Actinokineospora alba: one gene and its partner. Each later gene encodes a partner of the first gene's protein in a complex. Links are inferred from orthologs where the notes say so. Each region holds a gene or a part of one and is shown in the gene's direction. Other genes may lie near its edges.

What was found.
Region 2: the proteins of secA (region 1) and secY are in contact, whole or in part, in a crystal structure (PDB 3DIN), measured with the Thermotoga maritima proteins. The link is inferred for Actinokineospora alba from one-to-one orthologs. Residues at the interface, in WP_004082002.1 of Thermotoga maritima: Glu261, Ala262, Arg263, Lys300, Ala301, Arg302, Thr303, Ile304, Ile305, Leu323, Tyr324, Asp325, Pro326, Val329, Ser330, Tyr333, Ile336, Lys340, Phe345, Val349, Glu363, Phe364, Tyr374, Ser375, Gly376, Gly377, Glu393, Ile395, Thr482, Ser483; in WP_004081795.1 of Thermotoga maritima: Glu108, Gly109, Glu110, Glu111, Ala236, Glu237, Arg238, Arg239, Ile240, Thr241, Ile242, Gln243, Tyr244, Ala245, Arg246, Arg247, Val248, Thr249, Gly250, Arg251, Arg252, Val253, Tyr254, Gly256, Ala257, Ser258, Thr259, Tyr260, Leu261, Pro262.

What each region holds. Positions count from the first base shown.
Region 1 is NZ_SNXU01000001.1:748,870-754,722, reverse strand. The notes cover bases 1,316-4,747. They hold secA (preprotein translocase subunit SecA), read left to right. Parts: upstream 1,316-1,667; coding sequence 1,668-4,547; downstream 4,548-4,747. Other genes in these bases: hpf (ribosome hibernation-promoting factor, HPF/YfiA family), read left to right, coding at 1,316-1,417. Also shown: C8E96_RS03445 (ComF family protein), read left to right, coding at 1-247; more of hpf, read left to right, coding at 758-1,315; C8E96_RS03430 (Rv3235 family protein), read right to left, coding at 4,834-5,304; C8E96_RS03425 (HAD-IA family hydrolase), read left to right, coding at 5,392-5,760; C8E96_RS03420 (TrmH family RNA methyltransferase), read right to left, coding at 5,746-5,853. UniProt on the Escherichia coli protein: Required for protein export, interacts with the SecYEG preprotein conducting channel.
Region 2 is NZ_SNXU01000001.1:1,062,404-1,066,441, reverse strand. What follows is about bases 1-2,828. They hold secY (preprotein translocase subunit SecY), read left to right. Parts: upstream 1-676; coding sequence 677-1,981; downstream 1,982-2,828. Other genes in these bases: map (type I methionyl aminopeptidase), read left to right, coding at 2,589-2,828; C8E96_RS04940 (adenylate kinase), read left to right, coding at 1,978-2,532; C8E96_RS04950 (LysE family translocator), read left to right, coding at 1-468. Outside these bases: more of map, read left to right, coding at 2,829-3,359; C8E96_RS04930 (hypothetical protein), read left to right, coding at 3,430-4,038. UniProt on the Escherichia coli protein: The central subunit of the protein translocation channel SecYEG. Consists of two halves formed by TMs 1-5 and 6-10.

The sequences.
Region 1 (5,853 bases):
CCACGTCGCGCCCGCCCTCCAAGTGACAGGAACCAGGGATTCAGTGGGCCTGACAAGGAACCAGCGAGCAGCCAACCTCCGCGGCGCCGTCACGGTCAAACCGCGCAACGCACCCCCGCCCGGCACCCCCACGATCCTCGTCGACGACGTGATCACCACCGGTGCGACAGCGGCAGCCTGCGTGCGCGCTCTCGACAAAGCAGACATTCCGGTGACCGCCATCCTCGCTTTCACCGCCACGGTCTGAGCCGAGCAATACACCCACACGGGTGAAACTGGGTCCGGGAACCAAGCCGCGCCGACAGCCGTTGGCCATGTATGAGGCGTTACGCGAACCGAGCCGAGACTCCATCGGAGGTACGTGCGCTTCAAGCGTTCGCAGCAACCTTCTACGCCGCTCAGTGGGCCACTTTGCGCCAGGTGGGTGAACGTTGCACCACCCATCCGGCGGCGTGTCGGAACCAAGGGCCTTGGCTACCTGCGGGGTCGTCGCACGCGGTGATTCTCGGTCGCTCAGGGATGTCCCCCGCCTCGGGGGCTGTTGCAGAACCGAAACCCGAGCTAGCGTTCAGCGCTATCAGCGTTCCCGTTCGCAGGGAGGAGGCGATCAGCCCATGACCCTGGCGCCGGTGGAGCGCTGAACCTCCCGGAGACGTCTCTCCCCAGGTCAGCCTCCCGTTCTGGACGTCGAATCCAGACATACCGGCGCCCAAGTTTCGGCGGATCCAAAGCTCGCAAGCAGCGAGGGAGGTCGTGTATGGACATCGTGGTTAAGGGCCGTAACGTCGAGGTGCCGGAGCATTACCGAGTGCACGTCGAGGACAAGCTGACCCGCATGCAGCGGTACGACCGCAAGGTCATCCGCTTCGACGTGGAGCTGTTCCATGAGCCCAACCGCAGGCAGTCGAAGAACTGCCAGCGGGTCGAGATCACCGGCATGGGCAAGGGCCCGGCGGTTCGCGCCGAGGCGAGTGCGGGCGACTTCTACGCCGCACTGGACCAAGCCGTGGCAAAACTCGAGAACCGGCTTCGCCGATCGCACGACCGCAGGCGGGTTCACCACGGGCGACGCAGCCCGGCCTCGGTCGCCGAGGCGACATCCGCCGTCATGAACGGCCCGCGCGAGACCAACGGCAGGCGAGCGGCGCAGCTCGCCGTGCTGGACGCGCCCGAATTCGAGGGGATGCCCGAACTCCCCGAGCAGCAGCGCTGGGAGGACCAGGCTGCCGACAATCTGCCAGGACGCGTAGTCCGGGAAAAGGAGCACCCGGCCAAGCCCATGACCGTCGACCAGGCCCTCTACGAGATGGAACTGGTCGGACACGACTTCTACCTCTTCGCCGACGCGGACTCCGGGACGCCCAGCGTCGTGTACCGCCGCAGGGGATTCGACTATGGCGTGATCAAGCTGGTCTGATCCGGCCCGCCAACGACCGATCGGTGCCCCGGAGCGTGTCGGCTCCGGGGCACCGGCGTGTCTGGGAACGTTCACGGTCCGGCTGCGGAACCTTCGAGGGTGCTGAGCCGTTTGTCCGGGGGTGGAGCCGAGCCGGGTACCCTGCGCGCTGCCGACAAGCGTCGGTGCACGCTGCGGCGTCGGTTGCCTACGATGACGTACAGGAGCGTCCGCAGCGGGCGCACGACTATCAGCTAGCGAGGTCGACCGGATGGTGCTGTCCCGAATTCTGCGCGCGGGCGAGGGCAAGATGCTCAAGCGACTGCGCAACATCGCAGCGCACATCAACTCGCTCGAGGACGACGTCGCCGGTCTGACCGACGACGAGCTGCGCGGCAAGACCGAGGAGTTCCGCAAGCGCTACGCCGAGGGCGAGACCCTCGACGACCTGCTGCCCGAGGCGTTCGCCGTGGCGCGGGAGGGTGCGAAGAGGGTCCTGGGCCAGCGGCACTTCGATGTCCAGCTCATGGGTGGCGCCGCCCTGCACCTCGGCCAGGTCGCCGAGATGCGCACCGGTGAGGGCAAGACCCTGACCTGCGTGCTGCCGTCCTACCTCAACGCGCTCGCGGGCGAGGGCGTCCACGTCATCACCGTCAACGACTACCTGGTCAAGCGGGACGCCGAGTGGATGGGCCGGGTGCACCGCTTCCTCGGCCTGACCGTCGGCGCGATCCTGTCGGACATGACCCCGGCGGAGCGCCGCGAGGCCTACAACTGCGACATCACCTACGGCACGAACAACGAGTTCGGCTTCGACTACCTGCGCGACAACATGGCGTGGTCCCTCGACGACATGGTCCAGCGCGGCCACCACTTCGCCGTGGTCGACGAGGTCGACTCCATCCTGATCGACGAGGCCCGCACGCCGCTGATCATCTCCGGCCCGGCCGACCAGTCCTCGCGCTGGTACCAGGAGTTCGCGCGGCTGTCGCCGATGCTGAAGAAGGACACCCACTACGAGGTGGACGAGCGCAAGCGCACCGTCGGCATCACCGAGAAGGGCGTGTCGCTGGTCGAGGACCAGCTCGGCATCGAGAACCTCTACGAGGCCGCGAACACCCCGCTGGTGGGCTACCTGAACAACGCGCTGAAGGCCAAGGAGCTCTACAAGAAGGACAAGGACTACATCGTCCGCAACGGCGAGGTCCTGATCGTCGACGAGTTCACCGGCCGCATCCTGGCCGGGCGCCGCTACAACGAGGGCATGCACCAGGCGATCGAGGCGAAGGAAAACGTCGAGATCAAGGCCGAGAACCAGACGCTGGCCACGATCACCCTGCAGAACTACTTCCGGCTCTACGAGAAGCTCGGCGGCATGACCGGTACCGCCGAGACCGAGGCGGCGGAGTTCCACACCACGTACAAGCTCGGTGTGGTCCCCATCCCGACCAACCGGAACATGATCCGCAAGGACCAGGCGGACCTGATCTACAAGACCGAGGAGGCGAAGTTCCTCGCGGTCGCGGAGGACATCGCCGAGCGGCACGAGAAGGGCCAGCCGGTCCTCGTCGGCACCACGAGCGTCGAGCGCTCGGAATACCTGTCGAAGCTGCTGGTCAAGATGGGGATTCCGCACAACGTCCTCAACGCCAAGCACCACGAGAAGGAATCGCAGATCGTCGCCCAGGCGGGCCACCGGGGCGCGGTCACCGTCGCGACCAACATGGCGGGCCGCGGTACCGACATCGTGCTCGGCGGCAACCCGGAGCACATCGCCGAGGAGGCGCTGCGCGCCCGCGGCCTCGACCCGGTGGAAACCCCCGACGAGTGGCGCGCCGCGCTGCCCGCGGCGCTGGAGAAGGCCGAGCTGGAAGTCAAGGCGGAGAAGATCGAGGTGCAGGCCGCCGGTGGTCTGTACGTGCTCGGCACCGAGCGCCACGAGTCCCGCCGCATCGACAACCAGCTGCGCGGCCGCTCCGGCCGCCAGGGCGACCCGGGCGAGTCCCGCTTCTACCTGTCGCTGGGCGATGAGCTCATGCGCCGGTTCAACGCGGGCATGGTCGAGCGGGTCATGGACACCCTCAAGGTGCCCGAGGACCAGCCGATCGAGGCCAAGATGGTCACCCGCGCGATCCGCAGCGCGCAGACCCAGGTCGAGCAGCAGAACTTTGAGATCCGCAAGAACGTCCTCAAGTACGACGAGGTCATGAACAAGCAGCGCAAGGTGATCTACGCCGAGCGCCTGCGCGTCCTCAAGGGCGAAGACCTGCGCGAGCAGATCGAGCACATGATCACCGACGTGGTGACGGCCTACGTCGACGGCGCCACCGCCGACGGCTACGCCGAGGACTGGGACCACGAGAAGCTGTGGACCGCCCTCAAGACGCTCTACCCGATCACGGTCACCTGGGACGAGCTGGTCGACAAGGCGGAGAACACCGGCCGCGACATGGACCACGACTTCCTCCAGGAGGAGATCGTGGCCGACGCCCTCCAGGCGTACAAGGACCGCGAAACCGACATCGACACCCGCGCGGGCGAGGGCTCCATGCGCGAACTCGAGCGTCGGGTCATGCTCTCGGTCCTCGACCGCAAGTGGCGCGAGCACCTCTACGAGATGGACTACCTCAAGGAGGGCATCGGCCTGCGCGCCATGGCCCAGCGCGACCCGCTGATCGAGTACCAGCGCGAGGGCTTCGAGATGTTCACCGTCATGCTGGACGCGTTGAAGGAGGAGTCGGTCGGCTTCCTCTTCAACCTGCCGGTGGAGGTCGAACCGGCCCCCCAGGTGCAGCTGAATGTGGCCCCCACGGCCCTGCCCGCGGTGGCCCAGCAGCCCCTCGACCCGGCCGCCGCCGCCCGCCAGGCGGAGCTGGAGCAGCGCCAGGCCAGGGCCATCGCCGCCCAGGAGCGAGCCCAGGCAGAACGCGCGGCGGCGGCGACCAAGACCGAACAGGTCCCGGTCGCGCTCCGCGGCAAGGGCTTGGACGCACCGCAGCAGCAGCGTTTGAGCTACAGCGGCCCCGCCGAAGACGGCGGCGTCGAGTCGCACAGCGATGGCACCGGTGAGGCACCGGGCGGCCCGACCCGCCGCGAACGTCGCGAGGCAGCGCGGCTTGAGGCGAAGAAGAAGAAGCCGCCGCGTCGCTGATTGATCTGCACTGATTGTTTGCGGAGAGCCCCGTCTGATCAGGCGGGGCTCTCCGTTGTTTGGTGGGACTCCCTCGTCCTGGCCGCGTGCCCGGCTGCCCAACGACCCCGATTCGCAACGGGCCGATCCCAACGGCCTGTTTGGGTGGTTCGCCTTGATTTGGGGCAAATGGGCCTAAACTCGCGGTGCGGGTGAGGTTCCTTCGCCTCGCCTTTTGACCCGCACAGGCCCATTTGGCGGGGTCCCCAAATCAAGGCGAACCACCCAAACAGGCACCCCCAAGCGGTCAGCCCGACCGCCGACCAGCCGACGAAGCCGGAGTGATCACCCGCAAGTACGTGAACACCCACCCCTCCTCCCGCAACTCCACCCTCCCCACAACAGCCACCGCCCGCCACGGCGCTCCCCGCCGAAACACCCGCACAGTCGCCGACACCTCCACAACCGACTCCGAAACCGCACACGACCGCAGCGAAGCCAGCCGATGCGTCCACCCCGAGGACGAGCGAACCCGGGTCACCATCGCCTCGTACACCCCAGCCGACATCGTGCCCCGAAGTTGGGCGACCGGCCGCCGCCCGTCCAGGGCCTCCAGCACCAGCCCGAACATCCGCCCGAGCGCCTCCCGCCCGAGTCCCGGGGTCGGTGATGGCACGGCAACGACTGACACCAGCCGGGGTGCCGGGGTGATCCACCGGTTCTCCTCGGCTTCGCCACACAGCGGCGGTTCGTATTCCGCCAACGCACTGATCCGCATGCGATACAGAGCGTCTCGGTAGGCGAAACAGGACACACGTCACCACTTGTGGTGAATCCCGGGCAAACCAAGGCAGTATCGGAACCTGTGAGGTACGAGGCCCTGGTCGTGGATTACGCGGGAGTCTTCACCGACCCCGCGATCGTCGACGTCGTCCGGTCCGCCCGCGCCAAGGGGTTGCGTACGGCCCTGTTGTCCAACGCCGACCGCAGGCCCTACGGGCTCCCCGACCTCTTCGACGCGGTGATCGTCTCCGGGGAAGTCGGTGTCGCCAAACCGAACCCCGCCATCTTCGAACTGACGGCCAAGTCCCTGAACACGACGCCGGACCGCTGCGTGTTCATCGACGACGTGGCCCGCTACGTGCGCGGCGCCGCCGAGGCCGGGATGACCGGCATCCACCACCGGACCGTCGAGTCCACAATGGACGAGTTAGCGGTCCTACTGGACCTGTGACCGCCGCACCAGTTCGAAGCACAGCACCGCCGCCGCGCTGGCCACGTTGAGGGACTCCACTCCGCCCGCCATGGGGATCGACACCCACCGGTT
Region 2 (4,038 bases), 310 kb from region 1 along the record:
GCCGTGGCCGCGGGGCTGGGCAGCCTGCTCGCCGCCTCCGAGCACGCCCTCACGGTCATCAAATGGGTCGGCGTCGCGTACCTGGTCTGGATCGGCGCCCGGATCCTCTACACGAGCTTCCGCGCAGGCGCCTTCACCGCGGCCGACGACGTGACAACGGCACCGAGCCTCTTCGCGCTCGCGAGGAAAGAGTTCATCACGGCGGTCACCAACCCGAAGGCCGTCTTGATCTTCACCGCGTTCGTCCCGCAGTTCATCGACCCCGCTCGCGGCCAGGTCACGGCCCAGGTTCTCACCCTGGGCGCGGTCTACCTGGTGGCCGAGTTGGCGGCGGGAAGCATCTACGTCGGCATCGGCGCGATCGTCCGCGCGGTCCGCATGAGCAAGCGTGCCCAGCGCAACCTGGACCGGGGCACAGGTGTGATTCTGCTGGGAATGGCCGGGATGTTAGCTTCATCACCGCGTTAGGGCCATCCGTGTGGCAGGTTTGGCCACCCCATGGGTGATAGATGCCCCGGTAGTGCTGTTACAGTCGTCAGCACGCTTCGGGGTAGGTACCCCGAAGCGTTCCTGGCTTGCCAGCACCTGGCAGTCGGGACATGTTCCCTGCCGGCGACCAGCCGGTTAAGCCGTTCACCGGCACTGAGTTGCCGGTGACGCCGATGGAGGTTCCTGCGTGCTCAGCGCCTTCCGCTCGGCTCTCGCGACGCCGGACCTGCGCCGCAAGATCCTTTTCACGCTCGGCATCATTGCGATCTACCGCGTGGGCGCGGCCCTGCCGTCGCCCGGTGTGTCGTATCCGAACGTCAAGAAGTGCATCGAGGGCGTCCAGACCGAGGGCATCACCCAGCTGCTGAACCTGTTCAGCGGCGGCGCCCTACTCCAACTTTCGGTGTTCGCGCTGGGGATCATGCCCTACATCACCGCGAGCATCATCATCCAACTGCTCACCGTGGTCATTCCACGGTTCGAGCAGCTCAAGAAGGAAGGCCAGGCCGGTCAGGGCAAGCTGACGCAGTACACGCGCTACCTGACGATCGCCCTCGCCGTCCTGCAGGCGACCGGCATCGTGGCCATGGCCAACGGTGACCAGCTCTTCGGCAACTGCCCGGACGACGTCATCCCCAACGGCAGCACCTTCACCCTGATCGTCATCGTCACGACGATGACCGCGGGCACCGCGGTGATCATGTGGTTCGGCGAGCTCATCACCGAGCGCGGCATCGGCAACGGCATGTCCCTGCTGATGTTCGTCAACATCGCCGCCCGCATCCCGTTCGAGGGCAAGACCATCCTCGACAACCAGGGCGGCGTGACCTTCGCGGTCGTCTGCGTCTTCGCGCTGCTGATCATCGCCAGCGTCGTGTTCGTCGAGCAGGGCCAGCGCCGGATCCCGGTCCAGTACGCCAAGCGCATGATCGGGCGCCGCATGTACGGCGGCACCTCGACCTACCTGCCGCTCAAGGTGAACCAGGCGGGCGTCATCCCGGTCATCTTCGCCTCGTCGCTGCTCTACCTGCCGGACCTGATCACCAAGCTGGTCGGCACCGAGAGCGGCTCCTGGTGGAACCAGTTCGTCGCCAACCACCTGACGAAGCAGTCCAGCTGGGTGCACATCGCGGTGTACTTCGGCTTGATCATCTTCTTCACGTACTTCTACATCACGATCACGTTCAACGTCACCGAGCGTGCGGACGAGATGAAGAAGTTCGGCGGCTTCATTCCGGGCATCCGCCCGGGCCGCTCCACCTCCGACTACCTGAGCTTCGTGCTGAGCCGGATCACCCTGCCCGGTTCGCTCTACCTCGGCACCATCGCCGTTCTGCCGAACTTCTTCCTCGACATCACTGCCGAGGGGCAGAACCAGAACTTCCCGTTCGGCGGCACCGCGGTGCTGATCATGGTCGGCGTCGGTCTGGACACGGTGAAGCAGATCGAGAGCCAGCTCATGCAGCGAAACTACGAAGGGTTCCTCAAGTGACTCGTGTTGTTCTCGTTGGCCCGCCCGGAGCGGGAAAAGGCACCCAGGCGACCGCTTTGAGCCACAAGCTCGGCGTACCGCACATCTCCACCGGTGACCTCTTCCGGGCGCACATCGCGAACAACACCGAACTCGGCCAGGACGTCAAGCGGTACCTCGACTCGGGGCAGCTCGTGCCCGACGAGGTCACCAACGAGATGGTCCGCGAGCGGCTCGCCCAGCCGGATGCCGTCGACGGCTTCCTGTTGGACGGCTTCCCGCGCAATGTCGGTCAGGCCGCGGTGCTGGGAGAGATCCTCAGCGCCGCGGACACCAAGATCGACGCTGTGGTCGAGTTCCGGATCGACGAAGAGGTCGTGGTCGAGCGGCTGCTCGCCCGCGGCCGCGACGACGACAACGAGTCGGTCATCCGGCACCGCCAGCAGGTGTACCGCTCGGAGACCGCCCCGCTGCTCGACTACTACGCCGACGTGCTCATCACGATCGACGCGGTCGGCGACGTCGACCAGATCACCGGTCGCGTGCTGGACTCGATCCGCGCTCGGACGTGAGCGGCGGTGGCATGTTCGGCGGCCTCCGCATGGCGATCTCGACCTGGCGTTCCCGCATGATCGAGATCAAGTCCCCTGGCGAGCTCGACGCGATGCGCGCCGCGGGCCTGGTGGTGGCCAAGTCATTGGCCGCCGTCGCGGCCGCGGCGCGCGCTGGCGTCAGCACCGCCGAGCTCGACGAGATCGCCGAGCAGACCATCCGCGACGCCGGGGCCGTGCCGTCCTTCAAGGGCTACCACGGCTTCCCGGCGAGCATCTGCGCCTCGGTCAACGAGCAGATCGTCCACGGCATCCCCAGCAAGTCCCAGGTGCTCGCCGACGGCGACCTCATCTCCGTCGACTGCGGCGCCATCCTCGACGAGTGGCACGGCGACTCGGCCGTGACCCTGTTCGTCGGCAGCATCAGCGACGCCGACCAGGCGCTGTCCGACGCCACCAAGGCGTCCATGCTCGCGGGCATCGAAGCCATCCGCCCCGGCAACCGGCTCACCGACATCTCCCACGCCGTGGAGACCTCGGTCCACGCCTCGGAGCGCGCCGACGGCCGCACGTACGGCATCGTCCGCGAATATGGCGGCCACGGCATCGGCAGCTCCATGCACATGGACCCGTTCCTGCCGAACTACGGCAAGCCCGGCAAGGGCCCGCGCCTGCGCGTCGGCATGGCCATCGCCATCGAGCCGATGCTCACCCTCGGCGCCGAGGAGACGGTGGAGCTGGAGGACGGCTGGACCGTCGTCACCGCCGACGGCTCCCGCGCCGCCCACTGGGAACACACCGTCGCGGTGACCGACGACGGCCCCTGGGTCCTGACCGCCCCCGAATAACCCGTAACCCCTCGCCGCCTGGTCGCGACATACTTCGCGAAGGTCATTTCCGGCGGGAGTTGGGGGGACGATGCCTGGTGAGGATTCGCCGTCCTGGCGGTTGACCAGCGCGGAGAAGCGCAAGGGCGTGTTCGCGTCGCTGGAGATCGTCTCGGCGCTGGCAGGCCCGCTCGGTCCGCTGGCTTTGTGGGCGTTCGAGTACCTCTACGACCGGCGCGACCTGATCTTCACTCAGTCGGGTATGCCGGTGCAGGCGTTCACCGCCAGAGGCGCACCGCTGCGCCTCGGGTCGCTGGACGACCGGGGCTCGTCCCAGCTGGGATCGCTGTCGATCAACCCAGCGCTGACCCCGGCCGCCCGTGCCCTGGGTTTGCGCGCTGGCGACCCGGTCAGTGTCGTCGTCTCCGGACACCGGTTCGTCCAAGGGCGCAGCGGCTTGGTGATCCCGGCGCGGATAGGCAGCCCGCTGACTGTCGCCGTGCCCCGCGGGAGCTACTCGCTCAGCGCGTTCGGCGGCACCCGGAACTCGCTGTTCACCCTGGCCGATCCCTACACCGGCGTGTCGGGAACCACGGTCCAGGTCGGTCAGCACAGTTCGCTGGACCTGCCCCTGCGGTCCCGGATCACCGCGGTGTCCGCCAGTCCCGGGAAGCCCGACTACAGCACGTTCTTCGCCACC